4 regions of the Lelliottia nimipressuralis genome follow, and region 3 is predicted to be linked to each of the others. Evidence: predicted binding sites of a transcription regulator. Region 3 holds the regulator's gene; each other region holds the start of a gene.
The links. The regulator CRP, encoded in region 3, controls carbon source genes, mostly activating them, when cyclic AMP is high. The targets are predictions, from matches to a motif close to ATGTGANNNNNNTCACAT.

Region 1 (7,727 bases), 1.3 Mb from region 3:
CCCAGCGTATGCGGCTCACGGCCTGGCAGGTTGATGCGCAGTTGTAGACCGCTGTTCAGTTCATTCATAAACTGACGGCAGTGACCGCAAGGGGTGTAGTTCACGGTGATGGCCTGCAGCGCTTTTTCCCCACGCAGCCAGGCATGGCTGATGGCGCTCTGTTCTGCATGGACGGTCTGTTGCATGGTCGCACCAAGGAACTCCATGTTCCCGCCGAAATACCAGGTCCCGCTCACGCCGCGCGCAATCGCGCCAACGTTAAAGTGGGAGAGATCGGCTCTGGCGCAGGCAGCAGCCAGCGGCAGTAGTGCGAAAGCCAGCGCGTCTTCGTCCAGTCCCGTAGCCTGTTTAAGCGTCGTGACCTGCTCCGCAGTCAGCAGGGCGGGGAAGTGCGTATCCGCCAGAACCGGAGCCAGGGCTGATTGCAAATTCTCTGCGAGCTGGGCAAAAGCAGTTTGAAAACGTGGGTGCATGGCAATGCCTCATAAAGGTTAATGGATCGGTAGTGTACGGAGCCAATAGCGCTTTATATGTGATCTAGTTCTCATTATGTATGCAACTTATGAAAACAAAATGAAATTTGCGCGACGCATCGCAAATTTTAGCCCACTACCGCCAGAATAATTGGGAACAGGAACGGAGCGATCAATGAGGTCATGATCCCGCAAATCACCAGCGCCAGCGAACTGAACGCGCCTTCCTGATAGTCCAGCTCCGCACAGCGAGCAGTGCCGAGGGCGTGGGAGGCCGTACCCATCGCCAGCCCGCGGGCGGCTTTGGTACGGATACGCATGACATTGAGCAACGTGTGACCAAACACCGCACCCAGGATCCCGACAAAAATCACGCACATGGCGCTAATGGCCGGGATACCACCGATGCTGCCGCCCACGGCCATCGCAATCGGCGTGGTCACGGATTTCGGCAGAATAGAGGCGGCGATTTGCGGCGACGCCCCCATCAGCAGCGCCACTGACGTTCCCGTTACCATGGCGACGACGCTACCAATCAGACAGATGGTGATGATCGATTTCCAACGCGCGCGGATCTGATGCAGCTGCTCGTAAAGCGGAAATGCCAGCGCCACGACGGCAGGCTGGAGCAGATCGTTTAAAATTTTGCTGCCCGCAAAATAGCGTTCGTAAGGAATGCCGGTGAGCAGCAGGAACGGAATAATCACCACCATCGCCACCAGCAGCGGGTTGAGAAGCGGCATCTTGAAACGCGCGGCAAGTTTACGTGCGGCGAAAAACACCACCAGTGTCAATGGCAGCGACCACCAGATATTGGCCATCATTTTTGACTTCCTTTCTGCCCAACGACTTTGCGTTCGCCATGAACCAGATGCGAACTCCAGCTCACGACCAGGAACACGACCAGCGTACTCACTGCGCAGGAGACCAGAATCGGGCCGTATTGCGCTTTAAGCAGATCGTAATATTGCATCACGCCCACGCCTATCGGCACAAACAGCAGCGCCATATAGCGGATCAGCACAAAGCAGCCAGGGTTGACCCACTTCGCGGGCAGAATTTGCAGCGCCAGCAGCAGAAAAAGAATCAGCATGCCGATAATGCTGCCGGGAATGGTGATCGGTAGCAGGGAAGAAATGAAAATCCCGGCATACAGGCAGGCATAGATCAGAATAAAAGCACGCAGATACTGCCAGAGGGTATTCAGAGTTTTGATCATGGTGAAAGTCCTTGATGGAACGCATTCATCATACAATTAAACATAGAAACGTGCTATGGATCACATCATGATTTTTGAGCATACCAGACATTCCTTTTTGGAACGTTAGGCATTTCCCCAGCATTCATAGCAAAAGCCATACAAAACAGTGTAGTTGCGGTGACTATTTTTGAAGCAGTGATATGATAAAAGCCATTCCCGCGATCAGGAGATTCTAATGTCAGAATTCATTTTTTTCCGGAAAGGGACACAGATTTTCGCCGTGGAGAAGGGCAATGCGGAGGGCTCGTCGCACCTGGAAGCGCAGGGCTATGAGCAGGAGTTTGAAGAGATCACGGCGCCCGATGCCCAAAGTGCGCTGGCGCGTTACAACGATATCAAAAAAGAAGATGAGCTGAACGTCTACGCCTTCGCGCTGGGCCCGACGTTCACGCTGCTCATCGTGGTCGTTCTGACGGCGGTGGCCTACGTCGTGATGAAATAGACGCGCGTTAAGCCCTTTGCACCTTTATAGAGAGCGGCTACTATAGCGGGTCTTTTTTCACAGGGTTTTAGAATGCGTGTTTTACTGGCGCCGATGGAAGGCGTGCTCGACTCATTAGTGCGCGAGCTGCTGACTGAGGTAAATGATTACGATCTCTGCGTCACCGAGTTTTTGCGGGTGGTCGATATGCTGTTGCCAGTAAAGTCGTTTTATCGACTCTGCCCGGAGCTGCATCGTCAGAGCCGGACCACCTCCGGTACGTTGGTGCGTATCCAGCTGCTGGGGCAATACCCGGAATGGCTGGCGGAGAACGCGGCCCGTGCGGTAGAACTGGGTTCATACGGTGTCGATCTCAACTGCGGCTGTCCGTCGAAAATGGTCAACGGCAGCGGCGGTGGCGCAACGTTGCTAAAAGATCCTGAGCTGATCTATCGCGGCGCGAAAGCGATGCGTGAGGCGGTGCCTGCCCATCTTCCGGTGACGGTAAAAGTGCGTCTGGGTTGGGACAGTCACGACCGCCAGTTTGAGATTGCCGATGCTGTGCAGCAGGCCGGGGCGACGGAGCTGGTGGTTCACGGGCGCACCAAAGACGACGGCTATAAAGCAGATCGCATCAACTGGCAGGCGATTGGGGAGATCCGCAAGCGTCTGTCGATTCCGGTGATCGCGAATGGCGAAATCTGGGACTACGAAAGTGCGCAGGCGTGTATAAAAGAGACGGGCTGCGATTCAGTGATGATCGGGCGCGGGGCGCTGAACGTGCCTAACCTGAGCCGGGTGGTGAAGTACAACGAGCCGCGTATGCCGTGGCCGGATGTGGTCACGCTGCTGCAAAAATATTCGCGTCTGGAAAAGCAGGGCGACACCGGGTTGTACCATGTGGCACGTATCAAACAGTGGCTGAGCTATTTACGCAAAGAATATGACGAAGCGCTGGGGTTATTTCAGGAAATTCGGACTCTGCAGACATCAGCCGACATTGCGCGGGTCATTCAGGCCAAATAATAGCGTCGGGATCCTCGCATTACTGCGCTCGCAGCCTTTCATAGGGCATATAGCGTTTCACTAAAGGCGATGTGCGCTACGTTTAGCGATATGTTCCTCTGGCGCAGGAGAGCGGGGTGGCAAAACTGAAAACCGCCTCAATAACGATCTGTATCACGTTTTTACGCGTAGTACATTGAGGCTGCGATTGAAACTGATAGAGTGCGAAAACTGGATTGTTACTGCTGCGGCAGGCAAAACCTGATTTTCTGGCATCTGCTGGAGGTCAGGTTTTTTTGTTTCTGGGGTTCTGATGAAAATCGCCAAAATTCTCAATAATAATGTGGTGGTTGTTCTGGATGAGCACATGCGCGAACAGGTCGTGATGGGGCGCGGGCTGGCCTTCCAGAAACGCATCGGTGACGATCTTGACGCTGAGAAAGTCGAAAAGGTTTTCGCACTGCAAAGCGATGAGCTGGCGCGTCGATTAGGGGAATTACTTAGTCAGATCCCGCTTGAGGTAATGACCACCTGCGACCGCATTATTGGGCTGGCGGCGCAGCGGCTGGGGAAATTGCAGGACAGTCTCTACATCACGTTGACCGACCACTGCCATTTTGCCATCGAACGGCAAAAGAAAGGCCTGGCGATCAAAAACGTGCTGTTGTGGGAGATCAAACGTCTGTACCCGAAGGAGTTTGAGCTGGGGCAGGAAGCAAGGGCGATTATCGCCAGCAGGCTGGGGGTGGAGCTTGCCGAAGATGAGGCGGGGTTTATCGCGCTTCACCTGGTCACGGCGCAACTGAACAGCGAAATGCCCGAAGTGATGCACGTCACCCGCGTTATGCAGGAGATCCTGCAGCTGGTGAAGTATCAGCTTCAGCTGGAATATGACGAAGAGTCGCTCAGCTATCAGCGCTTTGTCACCCACCTGAAGTTCTTTGCTCAACGGATGCTGACCCGCACCGTGGTAGAAGATGACGATGTGACGCTGCATACGGCGGTAAAAGACAACTACGCGAAAGCCTGGATTTGCGCCGAGAAAATCGCGCAGTATTTGCAGAAAAGTTATCAGCGCGAGCTGACGACGGAAGAAATTATGTTTCTCACCATTCATATTGAGCGAGTGAGAAAAGAGGGGCGATAAGCTCCAAAATCTGGATTGTTACTGCATAACGCAGGCAAAACCTGAGCGCGGCATCTGAAGAGATGCTGTTCTCGGGTTTTTTTTATTTTTAAACTCAGTCACCAGATGCCTGCGGGCATCGAAGAAAGGAAATCGAGATGGAATATCAAGCTTTGGCGAAGGATATTCTCGGCCACGTAGGGGGCAAAGAGAACATCATCAGTCTGGTTCATTGCGCCACCCGGCTTCGCTTCAAACTGAAAGAAAATCAAAAAGCGGATGCCGAAGGGCTGAAGAAAAATCCGGGCGTGATCATGGTCGTCGAAAGCGGCGGGCAGTTTCAGGTGGTGATTGGAAACCATGTGAATGATGTCTGGAAAGCGGTGCGGGCGGAAGCGGGTTTGCATGACGATACGCCAGTGGCAGCAGACGAGAACGGAGACAAGAGTCATCTTCTCGGGCGCTTGATTGACGTTGTCTCCGGCATCTTTACGCCGTTTATTGGCATCCTGGCGGCATCCGGTATTTTGAAAGGATTGCTGGCGCTGGCCGTGGTTTGCGGCTGGCTCAGCCCCGACAGTGGAACCTACAAAATCTGGTTTGCGGCAAGCGATGCCTTGTTCTTCTTCTTTCCGCTGGTGCTGGGCTACACGGCCGGGAAGAAATTTGGCGGCAATCCGTTTATCACCATGGTCATCGGTGGCGCGCTGACCCATCCGATGATGATTCAGGCGTTTGAGGCCAGCCAACAAACCGGTGCCGTAGCGGACGCGTTTCTCGGGATTCCGGTCACCTGGTTCAACTACAGCGCGTCGGTTATTCCGATTATTCTCGCCGCGTGGGTCAGCTGCTGGCTGGAAAAAAAGAGCGGCAAACTGCTGCCGTCGTCGATGAAAAACTTCTTTACGCCGCTGATCTGTTTAGCGGTTACCGTCCCGCTAACCTTCCTGGTGATTGGGCCGGTAGCGACCTGGCTGAGCCAGCTGCTGGCTAACGGATATCAGGTGATTTATGTCCTGGCCCCGTGGCTGGCGGGCGCTGCGATGGGCGCGCTGTGGCAGGTGTGCGTGATCTTCGGCCTGCACTGGGGGCTGGTGCCGCTGATGATCAATAACCTGGCGGTACTGGGGCATGACTCAATGCTGCCGATGCTGCTGCCTGCGGTGATGGGGCAAGTGGGTGCCGCGCTGGGGGTCTTCCTGCGCACGCGCGATGCGCGTCTGAAAATGCTGGCGGGCTCATCGGTAACGGCGGGGATTTTTGGTATCACCGAGCCTGCGGTGTATGGCGTGAACTTGCCGCTGCGTCGTCCGTTCATCTTTGGCTGCGTGGCCGGGTCGATTGGCGGGGCCATCGTGGGCCTGAGCCAGGCTTACGTTTACTCTTTCGGGTTCGCCAATATCTTTACCATTGCGCAGATGATCCCGCCGGGTGGCATTGATGCTTCGCTGTGGGGGGGCATTATCGGAACTGTGGTTGCTCTGATTTTGAGTTGCGTGCTGACGCTGGTTGCAGGGATGCCGGGGCGCGCAGTTGAGACGACGCCGGTCGCACTCACCGCTGGCGAAGACGATGTACTTTCGCCAATGAGCGGAACGGTTCTGGCCCTGAGTCAGGTGCCAGATGCCACCTTCGCGAGCGGTCTTCTCGGTCACGGCGCGGCCATTATCCCGTCTGACAACAACGTTTTCGCCCCGTTTGCGGGTGAGGTTGCCTCGCTATTCCAGACCAAACACGCGATTGGCCTGCTAAGCGACAGCGGCATTGAAGTGCTAATCCACGTCGGTATCGACACCGTCAAGCTCGACGGCAAGCATTTCACCGCTCACGTGAACGTGGGCGATAAAGTGAAGCCTGGCGATCTGCTGCTGGAATTCGACAGACAGGCCATTCTTGACGCCGGATACGATCTGGCCACCCCGATTCTTATCAGTAACAGCGACAGTTATGCAGAGGTGATCACCGTGGCGGCCAGCGCCGTCAACGCCGGTTCGCCGCTGCTGACCGTCAGCCATCAATAACAGGAGAACGTGATGAAAACTTTCCCGGATACATTTTTATGGGGCGGCGCGGTTGCTGCCAACCAGGTAGAAGGCGCCTACCTTGAAGATGGCAAAGGCCTGTCAACGTCGGACGTCCAGCCGAAAGGGGTATTTGGCCCGGTGGTAGAGCGCGTTCCGGGCGACAGCGGAATTAAGGATGTGGCGATCGATTTTTATCATCGCTACCCGGACGATATTAAGCTGTTTGCTGAAATGGGATTTAGCTGCCTGCGTGTCTCTATCGCCTGGACGCGTATTTTCCCGAACGGGGATGAGTCGCAGCCGAATGAAGCGGGTCTGGCGTTTTACGACAAACTGTTTGATGAACTGGCCGCGCACAATATCACTCCACTGGTAACGCTGTCGCACTATGAGATGCCGTGGGGCCTGGTGAAACAGTATGGTGGCTGGGGCAGCCGTCAGGTGATTGGCTTCTTCGAGCGGTATGCGCGCACGGTGTTTACCCGCTACAAAGAGAAAGTGAAGCTGTGGCTGACATTTAACGAAATCAATATGTCCCTGCATGCGCCAATGACGGGCGTCGGCCTGCCGGAAACCAGCAGTAAAGCGGAAGTCTACCAGGCAATCCATCATCAGCTGGTGGCCAGCGCATTGGCGGTTAACGCCTGTCATGAGATTGTCCCGGAAGGCAAAATTGGCAATATGCTGCTGGGAGGGCTGGTCTATCCGCTCACCTGTAAGCCGGACGATGTGCTGGAAGCGTTGCAGGAGAACCGTGCATGGCAGTTCTTCGGTGATGTGCAGTGCCGTGGCGCTTATCCGGGCTACATGCTGCGTTTCTTCCGCGATAACGGTATCCAGCTTGACGTAACTGATGCCGATCGCGAGGCGCTGAAATCGACCGTAGATTTTATCTCCTTCAGCTATTACATGACCGGTTGTGTGACCACGGATGAAGAGTTAAACCAGCAGGCGCGCGGCAACATTTTAAGCATGGTGCCAAACCCGCATCTCGCAAGCTCTGAGTGGGGCTGGCAGATTGACCCGGTCGGCCTGCGTACTCTGCTGAATGTGCTTTGGGATCGCTATCAGAAGCCGCTGTTTATTGTCGAAAATGGTCTGGGCGCGAAAGATAAACCCGATGCCGACGGTGTCGTGCAGGATGACTACCGTATTGCCTATCTCAACGATCATCTGGTGCAGGTGCATGAGGCATTGGAAGACGGTGTCGAGGTGATGGGTTACACCAGCTGGGGACCTATCGATCTGGTGAGCGCGTCGAAAGCTGAGTTGTCCAAACGCTACGGCTTTATTTACGTCGATCGCGACGACAGCGGTAATGGCACGCTGGCCCGCAGCCGTAAGAAAAGCTTCTACTGGTACAAAGAGGTCATTTCGACCAAAGGCGCTTCGCTAAAAGCGTAATGGCACCACGCTT
Region 2 (7,727 bases), 430 kb from region 3:
GCGCAGAACAGAATAATGATCGCCACATAGTTCTGAATAAACGTCTCATGGGAACCGCTAGCCACTTTCCCCGGGCGGGAGATGAGATTTTTGGCTTTACTCACGGCACCATTAATCCCTTTCTCCAGATAGCAAAACTCACCTATCAGCGCGCCGAGCAGCGTCGCCAGCACCATCACAGGTAAATTGGCGCATTTGATAACCAGCAAAATACCGATTCCGAGGGATGCCAGTCCAAAGATGGAGGGCATCGAAGTGCGAATACGTTCAGGTAATCTCTGGCTTAATACCGCGCCCAGCACGCCACCCAGCAGTACGGCTCCGGCATTGATAAAGGGTCCAATAACCAAAATACACTCCCGCTATTTAATCATTGATCTTGCATTATTATTACATGATGGAGGCCATAAGCTGCCTGCTTTCCCACAGAGAAGTGCATAAAGTTTGTTTCTTGCACCTCAAAATGAAAGGTGACATTATTGCGCGAATTTTCCCCTCCTGTCTGGATTTCTTCTCCCCTTGAAACGGGTATTTACGCCTATGAAATCACTAAAAATTGCCGTCAGCCATGAGCTGGTGTCTGCGCTGTCCACTCACCGGGAAAAGGTGACGCTGGATAACACCGATTTTACGGACGTGGCGGCAGTCGTCATGACGTTGGCCGAAAGCCGCAGCGGTATTCTCGCGTTACTGAAACGTACGGGATTCCAGATTCCGGTATTCATCTTCTCGCAAGAGCCAGATGTCGCGCCAGACGGTGTTACCGGTGTGATTAGCGGTAAAGCGCAGGAGTTCCTGGAACTGGAAGCAGCAGCCTGTGGCTATGAAGAGAACTTGCTGCCACCCTTTTTTGACACCCTGAGTCAGTATGTGGCGATGAACAACAGCACCTTCGCCTGCCCGGGTCATCAGCATGGTGCCTTTTTCAGGAAGCACCCGGCAGGGCGTCAGTTCTTCGACTTTTTTGGTGAGAACGTTTTTCGTGCGGATATGTGCAATGCAGACGTCAAACTCGGGGATCTGCTTATTCATGAAGGTTCTGCCAAAGATGCACAAAAGTTCGCGGCAAAAGTCTTTAACGCGGATAAAACCTACTTTGTGCTTAACGGAACGTCTGCCGCCAATAAAGTGGTCACCAATGCGCTGCTGACGCGCGGCGATCTGGTGCTGTTCGACCGCAACAACCACAAATCTAACCACCATGGGGCGCTGATTCAGGCGGGAGCCACACCGGTGTATCTGGAAGCCGCGCGTAATCCGTTTGGCTTTATCGGCGGCATCGACGAGCACTGTTTTGACGATGCTTACCTGCGTGAAATGATCCGCGACGTGGCGCCCGATAAGGCCCAGGATGCGCGTCCATTCCGACTGGCGGTGATCCAGCTCGGCACCTACGATGGCACGATCTACAATGCCCGTCAGGTGATCGACAAGATCGGCCACCTGTGCGACTACATTCTGTTTGACTCCGCCTGGGTCGGTTACGAGCAGTTTATCCCGATGATGGCCGACAGCTCGCCGCTGTTACTGGAACTGAACGAGAACGATCCTGGAATATTTGTGACCCAATCGGTGCACAAGCAGCAGGCCGGGTTCTCGCAAACGTCGCAGATCCATAAAAAGGATAATCATATTCGTGGCCAGGCGCGATTCTGCCCGCACAAGCGCCTGAACAATGCGTTTATGCTGCACGCCTCTACCAGCCCGTTTTATCCGCTGTTTGCCGCGCTGGATATCAACGCCAAAATCCATGAAGGGGAGAGCGGACGCAGGCTGTGGGCGGAGTGCGTTGAGCTTGGCATCGACGCGCGCAAGGCGATTATTGCCAACTGCAAGATGATCAAACCCTTTATTCCACCGGTGGTGGCGGGGCGTCCGTGGCAGGATCATCCGACGCACGCCATTGCCAGCGAGCGTCGATTCTTCAGCTTTGAACCGGGCGCGAAATGGCACGGTTTTGAAGGCTATGCTGACGAGCAGTATTTTGTCGATCCTTGCAAACTGCTGCTAACCACGCCGGGCATCGACCCACAAACCGGTGATTACACGGATTTCGGCATCCCCGCCACGATCCTCGCTCACTACCTGCGTGAAAACGGCATCGTGCCGGAGAAGTGCGATCTAAACTCGATTCTGTTCCTGCTGACCCCCGCTGAAAGTGCGGAGAAGATGGCGCAACTGGTGGCGATGCTGGGGCAGTTTGAGCAGCATATCGAAGACGACACGCCGCTTGCCGAGGTCCTGCCGACCATCTTCAACAAGTATCCGGTCCGCTATCGTGACTATTCGATTCGCGACCTTTGTCAGGAGATGCACGATCTGTACGTCAGCTTCAACGTTAAAGATCTGCAAAAAGCGATGTTCCGCAAAGCGAGCCTGCCTGCGGTAGTGATGAATCCGCAGGATGCCAACCAGGCCTACATTCGTGGCGACGTGGAACTGGTGCGCATCAGCGAAGCCGAAGGGCGCATTGCGGCCGAAGGCGCGCTGCCGTATCCGCCGGGTGTGCTGTGCGTGGTTCCGGGGGAAGTGTGGGGCGGAGCGGTGCAGCGCTATTTCCTGGCGCTGGAAGAGGGCGTGAATCTGCTGCCAGGCTTCTCGCCAGAACTCCAGGGCGTGTACAGCGAGAAGGATGCCGACGGGATCAAGCGCTTGTACGGGTATGTGTTGAAGTAGATTTTTCCTCTCCCTTTCGGGGGTGGGGAGCGTGATATCAGGCCGGGTAGGCGTAAGCGCCATCCGGCCTCTTTCACTCCACATTTCGCCGATACATCCGCCGCGGATGGCCAATCTTCCCGTAGAGCATCTCCACGCTCAAAAAACCCGCTTCCACACAGTGTTCCAGATAGCGCCGCGTGGTGGTTTTGCTTAATCCCGTCTCGTTAACCACCTCGTCGACGGAAAAACAGTGTGTCGCTTTGTCGTTGAATAGCGTTTGTACCCGCGCCAGAGTGTTCTCTTCGATTCCTTTGCTGCCGTTATCCTGACGGTAGTTTTTGGCCTGCAGCTGATACAGCGAATCGACGTTTTGCTGATCGACAATCTTCCAAACCCGCTGCTGCTCCGCAAACTGCACGAAGCGTTCCAGAGACTGGCTCAGCCGCTTCCACGACACCGGTTTCAAAATGTAGTCGAATGCGCCGTTGCGGATCGCGAGGCTACAGGTGTCCATATCGCTGGCCGCGGTAATGAAAATCACCGAGCAGTTGGCGTGCACCAGTAGAGGATTGCTGATCAAGGTGATGCCTTTGCCGTCGGGCAAATAGTTATCCAGTAAAATCAGCTGTGGTTGCAGGCTGGAAAGCAGGGACTGCGCCTCGGCGAGGGATGACGCGATACCCACCAGTCTGAGGCGCGGATGTTTGCTAATCAGCTCTGCGTGAAGTTGTGCCAGCTCGTTCTCATCTTCAACGATCAGTACGTCGATATGTTCATGTTGCATAGTCAGTCTCTTCCAGTTCCTGAACAGGGCGCGGGGGAGTGCCCGTGGCGGGAATAAACAGCGAGAAAATAGCGCCCCGGGGCGTGTTATCGGCAACCTCAATGGAGCCGCCAGCCTGGGTGACATAACTGTCGATCAGGTACAGGCCGATACCGTGATCGCCACGCGTTTTGGTGGTGATACCGCGCTCAAAGATCCGCTCGCGGATCTCAGGCCGGATGCCGACGCCGCGATCCGCCACTTCAATAATCAGCTCCCGATCGTTGAGTTTAATCAGCACTTCCACCGGATCGTGGGGGAGCGGGGAACGCTGGGTCGCTTCGATGGCGTTATCGAGCAGATTACCGATGATAGAAATCAGCTCTGCTTCCAGCAGCGGAGCGAAAGGCTTGTCCATCCGGCAGGCGGGATCGAAGTTTAGCTCGACGCCTTTCTCACGCGCCCGCGCCGCTTTCCCCAGCAACAGGCCGCACAGGGTCGGCGAGCTAAAGCGAGAGGAGATAAAGTCCAGTAGCTCCTGGGCATGTTCTGATTGCGCCTGAATGTAGCCAATCGCCTCTTCGTAGCGCCCCATATGCAGCAGCCCGGAGAGCGTCGTCATGCGGTTCAACTGCTCGTGGCGCATGATCCGCAGGTTATCGACGTAGCGTTTTACCTGGCTCAACTGGGCGCTCAGGGAGTCGATCTCGTTGCGATCGCGGAAGGTGATCACCCAGCCCTGAAGGGAATCCTCCAGCATGATCCGCACGCGACTGGCGATCACCGTCAGATCGTTAAAGCGGCAGATCTCATCGTGAGTATCCTTCGCCAGCATGGTCTGGGGGGTAAAAAACGCCACCGGGGCGATCACCTGGCTAATTGGCTGCCCGCGCAGTTCCCGCGCCGGTTGCGGCAAACCGAGAAGCGTGCGCGCCGCCTGGTTGATCACTTCGATCCGATAGTTATCGTCGATGGCGATCACCCCTTCGTAGATCGACTCCATCATTGCCTTTTGCTGGCGCACCAGCAGGCCGATCTCACGCGGCTCAAGAGAGAAAATCTGTTTCTTAATACTGCGGGTGAAAAACCACGAGAAGACGAACAGGGCGATCAGCAGCAGCACCGCAGCGATCAGGATGTTCACCACTTTGCTCACGGTAATGGTGTCGAGGTAACTGGTGAGATACCCCACGGAGACAATCCCTACCACCTGCCCGGCATCGTTGAAAATTGGCGCTTTACTGCGCAGGGAAATCCCTAAACCCCCTTTGCGGATGGTGGTGGTGCTTTTCCCGTGGAGCACGGCGTCGTTATCCCCGCCGACCAGCGTTTTACCGATGCGGTCTTCAAACACCGAATGAAACAGATGCAACCCTTTATTATCACCAATGACAATAAAACTGGCATCGCTGTGGGAGGCTATTTGGTGCATAAAATCATGGATGGCTTTGATATCCTTTTCTTCCACCTCTTTACGCAGATTAGGAATAAGCGCAATCTCCTCCGCCTGTATTTTGGCGCGCGTGCTCATTTCCTGATATAGCTGTCTGCCGACGTCGACATAATAATATCCGCCCAGTAATGCAAACAGCACTGAGAAAAAGACGACCAGCGAAATAAATAGCTTTATCTGAAACGACACTTTCATGACTATCACGCAGGGTATCAATGGGTTTTGCCAATATATCATCTTTTCCCGGCCTGATGCGGGCTTTGCCCGAAACTTGTGATCCCTTGCACAGCGCGACCAGCAAAAGAAAATGTCAAAATCAGGCTTATCTTAAGGCTAATTTAATCAATGTTATTTGTTTGTACATTCCGGAAAAGAAACCATAAAAACCACGGCAATAAATAAGGTGTTAATCACATTAAATAAAAGAAACCATTAAAACCATAGAGGCCATAAAAACTTCGGTTTTAATATGCCTTTCCTCACATAAAGTAAGCCTTTGTGACTCTAAGCTGAACGCACAAATAACCAAGAGGCTTAATTATGAGCACTACTGACGATTCTTTCTCTGTTACCCACGACCCGATTGAAATTCAGAGGCCGTCGCTTAAAGAGCGCTGGTGGCACATTATGGATACCTGGAAAGTCGGGATCATTCCCCTGCCGCTGTTTGTGTTAGCCGGTGCGTTGATCGCCGTGGATTGTCTGGGCGGTAAACTGCCGAGCGATATCGTGGTGATGGTCGCCACGCTGGCGTTCTTCGGTTTTGCCTGCGGTGAGTTCGGCAAGCGTCTGCCGATTGTCGGCAAACTCGGCGCGGCGGCAATTTGCGCCACCTTTATTCCGTCAGCGATGGTGTACTACGGTCTGCTGCCGGATGTGGTGGTCGAGTCCACGACCAAGTTCTACAAATCCACCAACATTCTTTATCTCTACATCTGCTGCATCATTGTCGGCAGCATCATGAGCATGAACCGCACGGTGCTGATTCAGGGCTTCCTGCGCATTTTCTTCCCGATGCTGTGCGGTGAAATTGTCGGCATGATCGTCGGGATGGGCGTCGGCATGGCGCTCGGCCTTGAGCCGTTCCAGATCTTCTTCTTTATCATTCTGCCGATCATGGCGGGCGGCGTCGGTGAAGGGGCGATCCCGCTCTCCATCGGTTACGCCACGCTGCTGCACATGGATCAGGGCGTTGCCCTTGGCCGTGTGCTGCCGATGGTCATGCTTGGCGGCTTAACCGCCATCATCATCTCCGGCTGCCTGAACCAGCTCGGCAAACGCTATCCGCACCTCACGGGTGAAGGCCAGCTGATGCCAAACCGCGCCAATGCAGACGCCAGTGTGTCGCAATCGGCCTTCTCCGGCAAAGCGGATGTGACCACCATTGCCTCCGGTGCGCTGCTGGCGGTGCTGCTCTATATGCTGGGCATGCTCGGTCATAAGCTGATTGGCCTGCCTGCTCCGGTTGGCATGCTGTTTGTGGCGGTGCTGGTTAAGCTCTGCAACGGTGCCTCTCCACGCCTGCTGGAAGGTTCGCAGGTGGTGTACAAATTCTTCCAGACCTCCGTGACCTACCCGATTCTGTTTGCCGTTGGCGTGGCGATCACCCCATGGCAAGAGCTGGTGAACGCTTTCACTGTGAGCAACCTGCTGGTGATTGTCAGCACCGTCTCGGCGCTGGTGGCCACCGGGTTCTTCGTCGGTAAAAAGATTGGTATGCACCCAATTGATGTCGCCATCGTCTCCTGCTGTCAGAGCGGGCAGGGCGGTACGGGTGACGTGGCGATTCTGACCGCAGGCAACCGTATGAGCCTGATGCCGTTCGCCCAAATTGCTACCCGAATTGGCGGCGCGATTAACGTCTCTATCTCGCTACTGGTTCTGGGCAACTTCCTCGTCTAAGTCTTCAGGAAAGAACAATGAAACTCGCAAGTTTTCTGTATCAGGGTAAACGCAGCTACGGCATCGTGCAGGCCGAAGGTGTGGTGGATTTAGGTCGCCGTCTGGGCGATCGCTACAGCGACCTCAAGGCGCTGTTGCAGGGCAACGGCCTGGCGGATGCCACGCGCTATCTCAACGATGTTGCAGATATCCCGATGAGCGCCATCACCTTTTTGCCGGTGATTGAGCAGCCGGAAAAAATCCTCTGCGTGGGGATGAATTACGCCGACAAGCGCAAAGAGTTTGACCAGCACAACCCGGCGCCGACGCTGTTCGTCCGCTTTGCCGATTCCCAGACCGGGCATAACTCACCGGTATTAAAACCGCGCCACTCGTGCGAATTCGACTACGAAGGTGAGCTTGCGGTGATCATCGGCAAAGGCGGCGAGAACATCCGTCGCGAAGAGGCCCTTAGTCACGTCGGCGGTTACAGCTGCTACATGGACGGTTCCGCCCGCGACTGGCAGCACACCTGGTTCACCGCCGGGAAAAACTGGCGGCAGACCGGAGCGTTTGGCCCGTGGATGGCGACAGCCGATGAGATCCCGGACCCGCACCAGTTGGCAATCCGCACCTGGCTCAATGGCCGCATGGTGCAGGAAGACAACACCAGCAGCATGATCCACAAAGTCGCGGAGCTGATCGAGTACATCAGTACTTTTACCCGTCTCAGCCCGGGTGACGTGATCATCACCGGCTCGCCGGGTGGCGTCGGCAAAAAACGTACTCCACCGCTGTTTATGCAGGAGGGCGATCGCATTGAGGTTGAGATCGAAAACATCGGTCATCTGAGCAATGTGATTATGGAAGCACCCGCGCAAACCCTGGCGGCAGCGCACTGATCAAGGCGGCAGCATGCACTCGCAACTCCCTATCGACTTTCGTCAGACGATCGTCGCGCAACACCCGGAA
Region 3 (7,727 bases):
AACCGATAAACATATCCACCGCGTACTGGCCTGCCAGCTGGCAGAATGCGCGGTTGGAACGCATAGAGCCGTCGGCACCGGTAAAGAACACGTCAGGACGGGCACGGATGTACTCTTCCATCCCCAGCTCACCGCCGAAGCAGTGGACGCTCTCCACCCAGCCGCTTTCAATCGCCGGAATCAGCGTTGGGTGCGGGTTCAGGGTCCAGTGCTTACAGATTTTGCCCTTCAGACCGAGCTGTTCGCCGTAGGTCGGCAGCAACAGCTCAATCGCTGCGGTGTTAAAGCCAATACCGTGGTTCAGAGACTGCACCTGGTGTTCCGCGTAGATGCCCTTAATCGCCATCATCGCCATCAGGATGTGTTCTTGTTTGATGAGACGCGGGTCGCGGGTAAACAGCGGTTCGATGAAGAACGGCTTGTCGGCAACGACCACGTAATCAATCCACGAGCCAGGAATATCGACGCGCGGCAGATCGCACTCGTCGTCCACCAACTCGTTCACCTGAGCGATGACGATCCCGTCGTGGAACGCGGCGGCTTCCACCAGTGCAGGCGTGTCTTCGGTGCTTGCGCCGGTATACAGGTTGCCTTTGCGGTCCGCTTTAAAACCGGCAATCAGCGCCACGTTCGGTGAAAGATCGACGTACAGGCGGGAGTAGAGTTCGATGTAGGTATGAATGGCGCCGATTTCGAGCTGGCCGTCCTCCAGTAGCTGCGAAATACGCAGGCTTTGGGTTCCGGAGAAGGAGAAATCGAGTTTGCGGGCGATGCCCTTTTCGAAGATATCGAGATGCTCGCTGCGACCGACGCTTGGCATGATCATATGCAGATCATGCACGATTTGCGGATTGACCTCGGCCAGTGAACGGGACAGAAAATCAGCCTGCTTTTGGTTGTTGCCTTCCAGGACGACTTTATCGCCCGGAGCAATCAGTTTTTCCAGCATGGCGACAAGATCGTCGGTTGGCAGAACCTTGCCTTGCACCGGGACAGAAGCCAGGCGGCGCGCTTTTTCAGTGCGACGCGTGTTCCAGACCCGGGCGGGTGTTTGCCCAGATAACATTATTAACCTCCTGATTCAGCACATCATTCTGATTTGCTTAACGCTGAACAAAGTGTGCGCTCTGGTGAGAAAGGCATCAATTAAGCGTAGTGTGGAATCATTAGCCTGAGAGTAATAATCGAGGTAAAGATTTGTGATCGAGATCAGTTCGCATCGCGCGAAAAAATGCCAGAGGTGGCAGAAATGGCTGAATCGGAGGTAAACGCTCTTCGTTTTTATAAACAGGGTACAATTCGGAAGGTATAGTAAATGACTGACAAGAATTAACATTGCATCGTTATGACTCAAATTATTCCATCAGATTTCGACATCGCAAGCGATGAGAGCGCAGCATTCGTCCCCATGCGGGGTGTGGCGAACCCACATCTGCAGACCATGCTGCCGCGGATTTTGCGCCGAAAACTGCAGTTTACGCCGCACTGGCAGCGCCTCGACCTGCCGGACGGAGATTTCGTGGATTTAGCCTGGAGCGAAGATCCCGAACAGGCCAGGCACAAACCGCGTCTGGTGGTGTTTCATGGGCTGGAAGGGAGCCTGCACAGCCCCTACGCCCACGGGCTGATCCACGCGGCAAAATCACGCGGCTGGCTCGGCGTCGTGATGCACTTTCGCGGCTGCAGCGGCGAGCCGAATCGCCGCGAGCGAATTTATCACTCCGGCGAAACCGAAGACGGTACCTGGTTTTTACACTGGTTAAGCACTACCTTCGGCACCGTGCCGACGGCTGCCGTAGGCTACTCCCTGGGCGGTAATATGCTCGCCTGCCTGCTGGCAAAAGAGAGCAATAACGTTCCGCTGGATGCGGCGGTGATTGTCTCCGCGCCGTTCATGCTTGAGCAGTGCAGCTACCATATGGAAAAGGGTTTTTCGCGGGTCTATCAGCGCTATCTGCTCAACCTGCTGAAAGCTAACGCCGCGCGTAAGCTAAAGGCCTATCCGGACACTCTGCCCATCAGCCTGCAACAGCTGAAGCGGATGCGCCGTCTTCGCGAGTTTGATGATCTGATCACGTCGAAGATCCACGGCTTTGCCGACGCGATCGACTACTATCGTCAGTGTAGCGCGATGCCGTTGCTGAACCAGATCACCAAACCGACGCTGATCATCCATGCGAAAGATGATCCCTTTATGGATCATCACTCGATTCCGGCCCCGGAACATCTGCCTGCAAACGTGCAGTATCAGCTGACCGAACACGGCGGCCACGTCGGCTTTATCACCGGGACGTTACTTCGCCCGAAAATGTGGCTGGAATCGCGCATCCCTGACTGGTTAACCCCATTTCTGGAGAGAGTAAAATGATGATTCCCTGGCAGGATCTGGCTCCCGAAACGCTGGATAGCCTGATTGAAAGCTTTGTATTACGCGAAGGCACCGATTATGGTGAACATGAGCGTTCGCTTGAACAAAAGGTCGCCGATGTAAAACGGCAGCTACAGAGTGGCGAGGTGTTGCTGGTGTGGTCTGAACTGCACGAAACCGTCAACATCATGCCGCGCAATCAGTTTCGCGGTTGATTGTTCCATCTTTCCAGTCAGGGAGTTGCTATGTCCGCCAGACATCCGGTTATTGCCGTTACGGGTTCGAGTGGTGCGGGAACCACCACCACCAGCCTCGCTTTTCGCAAGATTTTCGCACAGCTCAATCTGCGCGCTGCCGAGGTTGAGGGCGACAGTTTTCATCGCTTCACCCGTCCTGAAATGGACATGGCTATTCGTAAGGCCCGGGATTTAGGTAAACACATCAGCTATTTCGGGCCAGACGCCAACGACTTTGGCCTGCTGGAACAAACTTTTCAGGACTACGGCCACACGGGCAAAGGTCAGTCGCGTAAATATCTGCACACCTACGATGAAGCGGTGCCATGGAATCAGGTTCCTGGCACATTCACCCCGTGGCAGCCCCTGCCGGAGCCAACGGACGTGTTGTTTTATGAAGGCTTGCACGGCGGCGTGGTGACTCCACAGCACGATGTGGCACGCCACGTGGATCTGCTGGTCGGCGTGGTGCCGATTGTCAATCTGGAGTGGATTCAGAAGCTGACCCGTGACATGAGCGAGCGCGGCCATTCGCGTGAAGCGGTGATGGATTCGGTCGTGCGCTCGATGGAAGATTACATCAACTTCCTGACGCCGCAGTTCTCGCGGACCCACATCAACTTCCAGCGCGTCCCGACGGTGGACACCTCTAACCCGTTTGCGGCGAAAACAATTCCGTCGCTGGACGAGAGTTTTGTGGTGATTCACTTCCGCAATCTGGAAGACATTGATTACCCCTGGCTGCTGGCGATGCTGCAGGGCTCATTCATTTCCCATATCAATACATTAGTGGTCCCGGGCGGGAAGATGGGGCTGGCGATGGAGCTGATCATGATGCCGCTGGTGCAACGGCTGATGGAAGGCAAGAAGATCGCCTGAGTTCAGTCGCCGGGGAGCGCTTCGCTATCCGGCTGAATCATGCGGTGACAGGCCCGGCAAGCGTAGCGCTACCGGGCGTAGTGTTAAGCGTCGATCACTTCGTAGGAATGCGTAATGTTCACCGCTTTTTCCAGCATCAGCGCCACGGAGCAGTACTTCTCCGCAGACAGATCCACCGCACGGGAAACCGCCGCATCCTTCAGCTCTTTACCGGTGACGATAAAATGCAAGTTGATGTGCGTAAACAGACGTGGCGCCTCTTCGCGACGCTCTGAGGTCAGCTTCACTTCGCAGTCCGTCACGTCATGACGACCTTTCTGCAGAATCGAAACCACGTCAATCGCGCTGCATCCGCCCGCCGCCATCAGTACCACTTCCATCGGGCTTGGCGCTTTATCTCCGGAGTTGCCGTCCATCAAAATCTGGTGTCCTGAAGCGGATTCGCCAAGGAACGTTAAACCTTCAACCCATTTCACACGCGCTTGCATTTTCATTAACTCCAAAGTTGCATTTTTCCGAACAGATTACGCGTGCGTTACAATTCTCGCAACGGAAGGCGACCTGCATCATGCTGAAGCGAGACACCAGGAGACACGCGGCTAAAGCTATGCTAAAACAGTCTCGATGCTACAGTAATACATTGACGTTACACATGTATGCAGAGGACATCAAACTTTACTGGCTGCGAACAGTGCGACAGCCACTTCCCAGGTACGGGTAAGAATTCGATTGCAACCCCAGAGTCAGGATGCGATTTTGACTCTGAGACAGCTTATAACAGAGGATAACAGCGCATGGTGCTTGGCAAACCGCAAACAGACCCGACTCTCGAATGGTTCTTGTCTCATTGCCACATTCATAAGTACCCATCGAAGAGCACGCTGATTCACCAGGGTGAAAAAGCGGAAACGTTGTATTACATCGTCAAAGGCTCGGTGGCAGTGCTGATCAAAGATGAAGAAGGGAAAGAGATGATCCTTTCTTATCTGAACCAGGGCGATTTCATCGGTGAACTGGGCCTGTTTGAAGAAGGCCAGGAACGTAGCGCCTGGGTGCGTGCGAAAACCGCGTGTGAAGTTGCAGAGATCTCCTATAAGAAATTCCGCCAGCTGATCCAGGTGAACCCGGACATCCTGATGCGTCTTTCTTCGCAGATGGCTCGCCGCCTGCAGGTCACTTCCGAGAAAGTGGGTAACCTCGCCTTCCTGGACGTAACAGGCCGCATCGCGCAGACCCTGCTGAACCTGGCGAAACAACCTGACGCCATGACCCACCCGGACGGTATGCAAATTAAAATTACCCGTCAGGAGATTGGTCAGATCGTCGGCTGTTCTCGTGAAACCGTTGGCCGTATCCTGAAAATGCTGGAAGATCAAAACCTGATCTCCGCTCACGGTAAAACTATCGTGGTCTACGGAACGCGTTAATTCCGGAACGAACGGCGTGCCATCGCGAGGTGTCACGCCGTTTTTGTCTCTGACGATCATGTGGCGCAGGCTGATTTATCACCCCGAAGTTAACTACGCACTACGTCAAACTCTGGTGTTATGTCTTCCCGTGGCTGTCGGTTTAATCCTGGGCCATCTGCAACATGGGCTGTTGTTCTCTCTCGTTCCTGCCTGCTGCAACATTGCCGGTCTCGATACACCGCATAAACGCTTTTTCAAACGCCTGATTATCGGCGGCTGCCTGTTCGCCGGATGTAGCCTGGCCGTGCAGCTGCTGCTGGCCCGTGATATCCCGCTGCCGTTAATCCTGACCGTGCTGGCTATGACGCTGGGCGTCACGGCGGAGATCAGTTCGCTGCACGCTCGCCTACTGCCCGCCTCACTGATAGCCGCTATTTTCACACTGAGCCTCGCCGGAAATATGCCCGTCTGGGAGCCGCTGCTGATCTATACGTTCGGTACCCTGTGGTACGGGCTGTTTAACTGGTTCTGGTTCTGGATGTGGCGGGAGCAGCCCCTGCGCGAATCCCTGAGCCTGCTCTACGTCCAGCTCGCGGACTATTGCGAAGCCAAATACACCCTGCTGACGCAACACACAGACCCGGAAAAATCATTGCCCCCGCTGCTTACGCGCCAGCAAAAAGTGGTCGACTTAATCAGCCAGTGCTATCAGCAGCTGCATATGCTGGCGGCCAATAAAAACCATGAATACAAGCGACTGCTGCGCGTCTTCCAGGTGGGGCTTGATCTACAGGAGCATATTTCGGTCAGTCTGCATCACCCGCAGGAGGTGCAAAAACTGGTGGAGCGCAGCCACGCCGAAGCGGTGATCCGCTGGAATGCCCAGACGGTCGCGGCCCGCCTGCGGGTGCTGGCTGACGATATTCTTTACCACCGTTATCCCACGCGTTTTACAATGGATAAACAGCTGGGCGCGCTGGAGAAAATTGCCCGTCAGCATCCGGATAATCCGGTTGGGCAGTTTTGCGCGTGGCACTTTAGCCGCATCGCACGCGTGTTGCGCACTCAGCGCCCGCTCTACCCGCGCGACCTGATGGCCGATAAACAAAAGCGTCTGCCGCTGCTACCGGCACTGAAAAGCTATTTATCACTGAAATCTTCCGCCCTGCGCAATGCCGCACGCATCAGCGTGATGCTGAGCATCGCCAGCCTGATGGGCGTCGCGCTGCACTTACCCAAGCCCTACTGGATTTTAATGACCGTGCTGTTTGTCACGCAGAATGGCTATGGCGCGACGCGCGTGCGAATACTGCACCGTGCGCTCGGGACGTTTGCCGGGCTGGTGATTGCCGGTATCACACTGCACTTCCATGTTCCTGACGGCTATACCCTGCTGGGAATGCTGGTCATTACCCTGGTCGGCTATCTGATCATCCGCAAAAACTACGGCTGGGCAATGGTTGGGTTTACAGTGACGGCGGTATATACCCTGCAACTGCTGACCCTGAACGGCGAACAGTTTATCGTGGCGCGACTGGTGGATACATTGATTGGCTGTCTGATCGCCTTTGGCGGCATGGTCTGGCTGTGGCCACAGTGGCAGAGCGGGCTGCTGCGCCAGAACGCCCACGACGCCCTTGAAGCGGACCAGCAGGCCATTCGTCTGATCCTGAGCGACGATCCCAAACCTTCGCCGCTGGCGTACGAGCGCATGAAGGTCAACCAGGCGCACAACGCGCTGTATAACTCCCTCAACCAGGCGATGCAGGAGCCGGGCTTTAATTCAGACTATCTGGCAGATATGAAACTGTGGGTGACGCACAGCCAGTTCATCGTCGAACACATTAACGCGATGACGACCCTGGCGCGCGAGCACACGATGCTGACGCCGGATCTGGCGCAGCGCTATTTGCAGTCGTGTGAAATTGCATTGCAGCGTTGTCAGCAGCGTCTGGAGTACGACGCGCCGGGAGAGTCGGGAGACTCGAACATTCTGGAAGCGCCAGAGACGCTCACCCACGGGCCGATGAGCACTCTGGAGCAGCATTTACAGCGCGTAATAGGACATCTGAACACCATGCACACCATTTCGTCGGTGGCATGGCGTCAGCGTCCGCATCACGGGATTTGGCTGACGCGGATTATGCGCCGTAAGACGTCGTGAGGTTTGCGGCTCCGTAGGTCGGAACAAAACGAAGCCGCGACTCCATTAGCCCTGAACGATCTTCTTCACTGCACTGGCAAAGCGGTTCATACCGTCATCGATATCCTGCCCTTCAATCACCAGCGACGGCGCAAAGCGCATCACATCCGGCCCGGCATTCAACACCATCACCCCTTCGTGGGCAGCGGCGTGGAGGAAATCGCGCGCGCGACCTTTGTACTGCGGCTTCAGTTCCGCACCGACTAACAGTCCCATGCCGCGAATATCGCTGAACACGTCGTACTGCGCGTCGATCTGCTGGAGATGCTGCACAAACTGCTCACGCTTCGCGTTTACGCCGTTCAGCACTTCCGGGGTGTTGATAATATCGAACGCCGCCCCGGCGATCGCGCACGCCAGCGGGTTGCCGCCATAAGTGGAGCCGTGAGAGCCGACGTGGAAGGCCGAGGCGATCTCTTGCGTCGTCAGTACGGCGCTCACCGGGAAACCGCCGCCGAGCGCTTTGGCACTGGTCAGGATATCTGGCGTTACGCCGTAGTGCATATAGGCAAACAGATCGCCGGTACGTCCCATACCGCTCTGCACTTCATCAAAGACCAGCAGCGCCTGATGCTCATTGCACAGCTCGCGCAGTCCTTTCAGGAATTCTGGCGTCGCGGCCATCACGCCGC
Region 4 (7,727 bases), 470 kb from region 3:
CCGTTTGATATGGCAACTTCCGGTCGTGCCGGTGGCCGTCACGGTCCGGCGGCCATTCGTCAGGTCTCTACCAACCTGGCCTGGGAGCACAACCGTTTCCCGTGGAACTTCGATATGCGTGAGCGCCTGAACGTCGTCGACTGCGGCGATCTGGTGTATGCCTTCGGCGACGCGCGTGAAATGAGCGAAAAACTGCAGGCGCACGCAGAAAAACTGCTGGCTGCCGGTAAGCGCATGCTCTCCTTCGGCGGTGACCACTTTGTGACGCTGCCGCTGCTGCGCGCGCACGCGAAGCATTTCGGTAAAATGGCGCTGGTGCATTTCGATGCCCACACGGACACCTACGCGAACGGCTGCGAGTTTGACCATGGCACTATGTTCTACACTGCGCCGAACGAAGGCCTGATCGATCCAAATCACTCTGTGCAGATCGGTATCCGTACTGAATTCGACAAAGATAACGGCTTCACCGTGCTGGACGCCTGCCAGGTGAACGATCGTGGCGTGGACGATATCATCGCACAGGTGAAGCAGATTGTCGGCGACATGCCTGTCTACCTGACCTTTGATATCGACTGCCTGGACCCCGCGTTTGCACCGGGCACCGGTACGCCGGTCATTGGTGGCCTGACGTCTGACCGTGCGATCAAACTGGTTCGCGGTCTGAAAGACCTGAACATCGTGGGAATGGACGTGGTAGAAGTGGCGCCAGCGTACGATCAGTCTGAAATCACGGCTCTGGCCGCTGCAACACTGGCGCTGGAAATGCTGTACATTCAGGCAGCCAAAAAAGGCGAGTAATCGGGCTGTTTGACTCGCCATTTTGAAACCGGGCAGTGCCCGTCACCCTCACGTACTCCCGGGTGACGGTGCGCTGCCCGTGTCGTTACTGGCTTTTCTGGAGGGGATTATTTGATCCCGTCTGCCGCCATGCGATCGCGGATATGTTGCGCACGCTCTGCGGACGCCGGGTGATCGTCAAACATTGAGCTTTGACGGCCTTCTTCCAATTTTGCCAGTTTCTCAAAGCTGGTGGCTAAGCCTGACGGATTGATCCCGCGCTTGCGCAACAGATCGTAGGAGTAGTCGTCCGCTTCTGACTCCTGACGTTGGGAGAACTGGGAGTTAACCAGTTTTTCGCCCACATCACCCAGTTGGGATTGGGACAGACTGCCAACGATACCGCCTGCAGAGGCTGCCGCCGCACGCACGGCATTGGTGCCGAGCGCCACCTGCATACCTTTCTTCACGTGGCCGAGTGCGACGTGGCCCATTTCATGGCCGATCACCGCTTCGACTTCATTATCCGTCATCATGTCCATTAACCCGCTGTAAACGCGGATACAGCCGTTCGCCATCGCAAACGCGTTCACGTCTTTCGCCATATAGACTTTGTAATTCACTGCCTGGCCGTTGATGTTATCGCCCAGCGCGGCGGCAATCTTGTTCAGACGCTGCGCGTAAGTGCTACTGGCCGGTGCGATGGTCGCTTTTCCGTCCATCTCTTTACACGCCTGGTCGCTCAGCGCGACGACCTGCGCATCGCTCAGGGAATAAGCCTGGAAGGCTTCTGCGCCAGAGCTCATCAGACCGTTTGAATCCATATTCTGACAACCGCTCAGCAGGAGCGTCGTACCCAGGGCCAGCACTATTGCACGCATTTTCATGATGTTGCTTCCGTACTCGTTAACTGAAAAAAGTCTGAAAAATGCTCCGGCAGCGAAGCCGCAGTCGCGCTAAGTATAAGGAATATCTGGAGCCCCGGGCGAGTAGATTGCGCAACATGCGAGCGTGATCCAGAGATTTCTTAAAGGGCAAAAGAATGCTCCATGTACATGCTTTGTCGCTTGGGTTACATTGTTGGCACTTTTTTCTGGCATAGCCCAAAACGCGCTGTCGTCAAGGGCGCGGCCTTTAACAGTCCGATCTGGAGTTAAAATGTCCTCACGTAAAGAGCTTGCTAATGCTATTCGTGCGCTGAGCATGGACGCAGTACAGAAAGCCAAATCCGGTCACCCGGGTGCCCCTATGGGTATGGCTGACATTGCCGAAGTCCTGTGGCGTGATTTCCTGAACCATAACCCGCAGAACCCATCTTGGGCTGACCGCGACCGCTTCGTGCTGTCCAACGGCCACGGCTCTATGCTGATCTACAGCCTGCTGCACCTCACGGGTTATGCGCTGCCAATCGAAGAGCTGAAGAACTTCCGTCAGCTGCACTCCAAAACCCCAGGTCACCCGGAAGTGGGTTATACCGCGGGCGTTGAGACCACAACCGGTCCACTGGGTCAGGGTATTGCGAATGCGGTCGGTATGGCGATTGCAGAGAAAACGCTGGCGGCACAGTTCAACCGTCCAGGTCACGATATCGTTGATCACTTCACCTACGCTTTCATGGGCGACGGCTGCATGATGGAAGGCATTTCTCACGAAGTGTGCTCCCTGGCCGGTACTCTGAAACTGGGTAAACTGGTTGCGTTCTACGACGACAACGGCATCTCCATTGATGGTCACGTTGAAGGCTGGTTCACTGACGACACCGCAAAACGTTTCGAAGCTTACGGCTGGCACGTTGTGCGTGGTGTTGACGGCCACGATGCAGACGCGATTAAACGTGCAGCAGAAGAAGCGCGTGCCGTGACTGACAAACCATCCCTGCTGATGTGCAAAACCATCATCGGTTTCGGTTCTCCAAACAAAGCGGGTACTCACGATTCTCACGGCGCACCGCTGGGCGACGCAGAAATTGCACTGACCCGCGAACAGCTGGGCTGGAAATACGCGCCATTTGAAATCCCGTCTGAGATTTACGCTCAGTGGGATGCCAAAGAAGCAGGCCAGGCGAAAGAGTCCGTCTGGAATGAGAAATTCGCAGCTTACGCAAAAGCCTTCCCGCAGGAAGCGGCAGAATTCACCCGTCGTATGAAAGGTGACATGCCGGAAGATTTCGACGCGAAAGCGAAAGAGATCATCGCTAAGCTGCAAGCTAACCCGGCTAAAATTGCCAGCCGTAAAGCGTCTCAGAATGCGATCGAAGCTTTCGGTCCACTGCTGCCAGAATTCCTCGGCGGCTCTGCTGACCTGGCACCGTCTAACCTGACGATCTGGTCTGGTTCTAAAGCGATCAACGAAGATACCGCCGGTAACTACATCCATTACGGTGTGCGTGAATTCGGTATGACCGCCATTGCGAACGGTATCTCTCTGCACGGTGGCTTCCTGCCGTACACCTCTACCTTCCTAATGTTCGTAGAATATGCGCGTAATGCCGTGCGTATGGCTGCGCTGATGAAACAGCGTCAGGTAATGGTCTATACCCATGACTCTATCGGTCTGGGCGAAGATGGCCCGACTCACCAGCCGGTTGAGCAGGTGGCTTCTCTGCGCGTGACCCCGAACATGTCCACATGGCGTCCATGTGACCAGGTTGAGTCTGCGGTAGCGTGGAAATATGGCGTTGAGCGTCAGGACGGTCCAACCGCGCTGATTCTCTCTCGTCAGAACCTGGCACAGCAGGATCGTACCGAAGAGCAGCTGGCTAACATCGCTCGCGGTGGTTATGTGCTGAAAGACTGCGCAGGTCAGCCACAGCTGATTATCATCGCGACCGGTTCTGAAGTTGAGCTGGCGGTAGCTGCGTGGGATCAACTGTCTGCCGAAGGCGTGAAAGCGCGCGTGGTCTCCATGCCGTCTACCGACGCGTTCGACAAACAGGATGCGGCTTACCGTGAATCCGTACTGCCGAAAGCCGTTTCTGCGCGCGTGGCTGTGGAAGCGGGTATCGCTGACTACTGGTTCAAATACGTGGGCCTGAACGGTGCCATCGTCGGTATGACCACCTTCGGCGAATCTGCACCTGCAGAACTGCTGTTCGAAGAGTTTGGCTTCACCGTTGAGAACGTAGTCGCGAAAGCGAAAGAACTGCTGTAATCGCGTAAACGCCCGGCGGCGAGAGTCTTGCCGGGCGCTATAAAAAAACCAGGTGGGTAGCAATACCGCCTGGTTTTTTTATATGGGGAAAAACTGCCGAAGGAAGAGAGTAGCCTTTAATTTGCGCACTGAGGGTCCAAACGTGGCGCCTGTTCTTTGCGATAGTCGAACGGCGGACCTGACGCCACGGATGACGGCTGAGGGCGAATATGTTTTCGCCGGAGTGGAATAATTCCGCGGTAAATGGACGAAGAAATGTGACGCAAGTCAGATAAATGGCGAATCCCTCCGGGCGAACGTTCCTTTTATTCCCCGTTTCGCTTATTCTTGCTGAAGCGTTTCAGTCGATTAAATGTTCGACAATTGACCAATCAGTCGCAGTTTGTGACAGGCAAGGATTCCCCTATGAGCGTAGCTGGATTACTCTTTCAGCCACCTCAATCTCAGGGATAGCCTTGCAGGAGACCTATGACCGTACGCGTAGCGATTAATGGCTTTGGTCGCATCGGACGTAACGTGGTTCGCGCATTATATGAATCAGGACGTCGGGCGGAAATCACCGTAGTGGCTGTCAATGAACTGGCAGACGCGGCGGGTATGGCGCATTTGTTGAAATACGATACCAGCCATGGGCGCTTTGCCTGGGATGTACGCCAGGAAAGAGAGCAACTGTTCGTCGGCGATGATGTGATTCGCGTCCTGCATGAGCGCAGTATTGACGCGCTGCCGTGGCGTGAATTGGGTGTGGATGTGGTGCTGGATTGTACCGGCGTGTACGGCAATCGCGAACACGGCGAGGCGCATCTGGCAGCAGGCGCGAAGAAAGTCCTGTTTTCCCATCCCGGTGGTCACGATCTCGACGCAACCGTCGTCTACGGCGTGAACCATCTCGAGCTGCAAGCCGAACACCGTATTGTCTCTAATGCCTCCTGCACCACAAACTGCATTATTCCGGTCATCAAACTGCTAGACGATGCGTATGGCATCGAATCGGGCACAGTAACCACGATTCACTCCGCCATGCACGATCAGCAGGTTATCGACGCGTATCACCCGGACTTGCGTCGCACACGTGCGGCGAGTCAGTCAATCATTCCGGTGGATACGAAACTGGCGGCCGGAATTACCCGAATTTTTCCGCAGTTTAACGACCGTTTTGAAGCCATTGCGGTTCGCGTGCCGACCATAAATGTCACCGCGATTGACCTCAGTGTCACGGTTAAAAAACCGGTAAAAGCCAGTGAAGTCAACCTGTTGCTGCAAAAAGCGGCACAGGGTGCATTTCATGGTATAGTTGACTATACGGAATTACCGTTGGTCTCAGTAGATTTTAACCACGATCCGCACAGTGCCATTGTCGATGGTACACAGACGCGGGTCAGCGGTGCTCACCTCATCAAAACGCTGGTGTGGTGCGATAATGAATGGGGCTTTGCTAACAGGATGCTCGACACCACGTTAGCCATGGCCGCACAAGGTTTCAGGTAGGGCGCAAAGTGCGCATGCAAAACTTTAAGAATCAACGAGAGGATTCACCATGTCTGTAATTAAGATGACCGATCTGGATCTGGCAGGTAAACGCGTTTTCATCCGTGCCGATCTGAACGTACCTGTTAAAGATGGCAAAGTGACCAGCGATGCGCGTATTCGTGCTTCTCTGCCAACCATCGAACTGGCACTGAAACAGGGTGCGAAAGTGATGGTAACCTCTCACCTGGGTCGTCCGACCGAAGGCGAGTACAACGAAGAATTCTCTCTGCTGCCGGTTGTTAATTACCTGAAAGACAAACTGTCCAGCCCGGTACGTCTGGTTAAAGACTACCTGGACGGCGTTGAAGTGGCTGCAGGTGAACTGGTTGTTCTGGAAAACGTTCGCTTTAACAAAGGCGAGAAGAAAGACGACGAAGCACTGTCCAAAAAATACGCTGCACTGTGCGACGTCTTCGTGATGGATGCATTCGGTACGGCTCACCGTGCTCAGGCTTCGACCCACGGTATCGGTAAATTCGCAGACGTAGCTTGCGCAGGTCCACTGCTGGCTGACGAACTGGAAGCACTGGGTAAAGCACTGAAAGAACCAGCACGTCCAATGGTTGCTATCGTTGGTGGTTCTAAAGTGTCTACCAAACTGACCGTTCTGGATTCCCTGTCTAAAATCGCTGACCAGCTGATCGTTGGCGGTGGTATCGCGAACACCTTCGTTGCCGCTCAAGGCCACAACGTGGGTAAATCCCTGTATGAAGCAGACCTGGTTGACGAAGCAAAACGTCTTCTGACCACTTGCGATATCCCTGTCCCAACTGACGTGCGCGTAGCAACCGAGTTCTCTGAAACGGCGACCGCGACGCTGAAGTCTGTAAACGACATCAAAGATGAAGAGCAGATTCTGGACCTGGGCGACGTGTCTGCACAGAAACTGGCTGACATCCTGAAAAACGCGAAAACCATTCTGTGGAATGGCCCGGTTGGCGTGTTCGAATTCCCTAACTTCCGTAAAGGGACTGAAATCGTGGCTAACGCAATCGCAGACAGCGAAGCGTTCTCCATCGCAGGCGGCGGCGACACTCTGGCGGCAATCGACCTGTTCGGTATTTCCGACAAAATTTCCTACATCTCCACTGGTGGCGGCGCATTCCTCGAATTCGTGGAAGGCAAAGTTCTGCCAGCAGTAGCAATGCTCGAAGAGCGCGCTAAGAAGTAAGCCATTCATGGGCAGGGAAACCTGCCCAAATTTCAGCGTGCTTTTTAGAGCTCGCACCTTTTCTAACGGCCGAAGATACAGGACTACGTAACATGTCTAAAATTTTTGATTTCGTAAAACCTGGCGTGATCACTGGTGATGACGTTCAGAAAGTGTTCCAGGTAGCAAAAGAAAACAACTTTGCTCTGCCGGCAGTTAACTGCGTGGGTACCGACTCCATTAACGCCGTACTGGAAACCGCTGCAAAAGTTAAAGCTCCGGTTATCGTACAGTTCTCTAACGGCGGCGCTGCGTTCATCGCGGGTAAAGGCGTTAAAACTGATGTTCCTCAGGGCGCAGCAATCCTGGGCGCTATCTCTGGTGCGCACCACGTACACCAGATGGCTGAGCACTACGGTGTTCCAGTTATCCTGCACACCGACCACTGCGCGAAGAAACTGCTGCCATGGATCGACGGTCTGCTGGACGCGGGTGAAAAACACTTCGCAGCGACCGGTAAGCCACTGTTCTCTTCGCACATGATCGACCTGTCTGAAGAGTCACTGCACGAAAACATCGAAATCTGCTCCAAATACCTGGCGCGCATGTCCAAAATGGGGATGACCCTGGAGATCGAACTGGGTTGCACCGGCGGTGAAGAAGACGGCGTGGACAACAGCCACATGGACGCTTCTGCACTGTACACCCAGCCAGAAGATGTTGATTACGCGTACACCGAGCTGAGCAAAATCAGCCCACGTTTCACCATCGCGGCATCTTTCGGTAACGTACACGGCGTTTACAAGCCAGGTAATGTGGTTCTGACTCCAACTATCCTGCGCGATTCTCAGGAATATGTTTCTAAGAAACACAACCTGCCGCACAACAGCCTGAACTTCGTCTTCCACGGCGGTTCCGGTTCTTCTGCTCAGGAAATCAAAGATTCCGTAAGCTACGGTGTAGTGAAAATGAACATCGATACCGATACCCAATGGGCAACCTGGGACGGCATCCTGCAGTACTACAAAACCAACGAAGCTTACCTGCAAGGCCAGCTGGGCAACCCGAAAGGCGAAGACCAGCCGAACAAGAAATACTACGATCCACGCGTATGGCT

Region 1: ACB496_RS14390 (CidA/LrgA family protein) is a predicted target of CRP. The motif match lies at 1,741-1,758, and genes of this name have one in related genera.
Region 2: ACB496_RS18350 (2-hydroxycarboxylate transporter family protein) is a predicted target of CRP. The motif match lies at 5,273-5,290, and genes of this name have one in related genera.
Region 4: epd (erythrose-4-phosphate dehydrogenase) is a predicted target of CRP. The motif match lies at 4,186-4,203, and genes of this name have one in related genera.

Annotation. Positions count from the first base shown of each region.
Region 1 is NZ_CP167172.1:2,998,030-3,005,756, reverse strand. Features, by position in the region: gene cdd (cytidine deaminase) at 1-473, opposite strand, end outside; gene ACB496_RS14395 (CidB/LrgB family autolysis modulator) at 602-1,297, opposite strand; gene ACB496_RS14390 (CidA/LrgA family protein) at 1,294-1,692, opposite strand; gene ACB496_RS14385 (hypothetical protein) at 1,910-2,176, shown strand; gene dusC (tRNA dihydrouridine(16) synthase DusC) at 2,249-3,181, shown strand; gene licT (BglG family transcription antiterminator LicT) at 3,474-4,307, shown strand; gene bglF (PTS beta-glucoside transporter subunit IIABC) at 4,445-6,307, shown strand; gene ACB496_RS14365 (glycoside hydrolase family 1 protein) at 6,320-7,714, shown strand.
Region 2 is NZ_CP167172.1:3,817,450-3,825,176, reverse strand. Features, by position in the region: gene ACB496_RS18370 (DUF554 domain-containing protein) at 1-350, opposite strand, end outside; gene ACB496_RS18365 (ornithine decarboxylase) at 541-2,676, shown strand; gene ACB496_RS18360 (response regulator) at 2,750-3,442, opposite strand; gene ACB496_RS18355 (ATP-binding protein) at 3,432-5,069, opposite strand; gene ACB496_RS18350 (2-hydroxycarboxylate transporter family protein) at 5,415-6,776, shown strand; gene ACB496_RS18345 (fumarylacetoacetate hydrolase family protein) at 6,794-7,657, shown strand; gene citC ([citrate (pro-3S)-lyase] ligase) at 7,671-7,727, shown strand, end outside.
Region 3 is NZ_CP167172.1:4,248,376-4,256,102, forward strand. Features, by position in the region: gene mdcA (malonate decarboxylase subunit alpha) at 1-1,066, opposite strand, end outside; gene ACB496_RS20470 (hydrolase) at 1,346-2,368, shown strand; gene ACB496_RS20475 (YheU family protein) at 2,365-2,583, shown strand; gene ACB496_RS20480 (phosphoribulokinase) at 2,614-3,483, shown strand; gene ACB496_RS20485 (OsmC family protein) at 3,567-3,971, opposite strand; gene crp (cAMP-activated global transcriptional regulator CRP) at 4,278-4,910, shown strand; gene ACB496_RS20495 (YccS/YhfK family putative transporter) at 4,969-7,056, shown strand; gene ACB496_RS20500 (aspartate aminotransferase family protein) at 7,102-7,727, opposite strand, start outside.
Region 4 is NZ_CP167172.1:3,783,173-3,790,899, reverse strand. Features, by position in the region: gene speB (agmatinase) at 1-801, shown strand, start outside; gene ACB496_RS18185 (M48 family metallopeptidase) at 909-1,667, opposite strand; gene tkt (transketolase) at 1,939-3,930, shown strand; gene epd (erythrose-4-phosphate dehydrogenase) at 4,399-5,418, shown strand; gene pgk (phosphoglycerate kinase) at 5,468-6,631, shown strand; gene fbaA (class II fructose-bisphosphate aldolase) at 6,724-7,727, shown strand, end outside.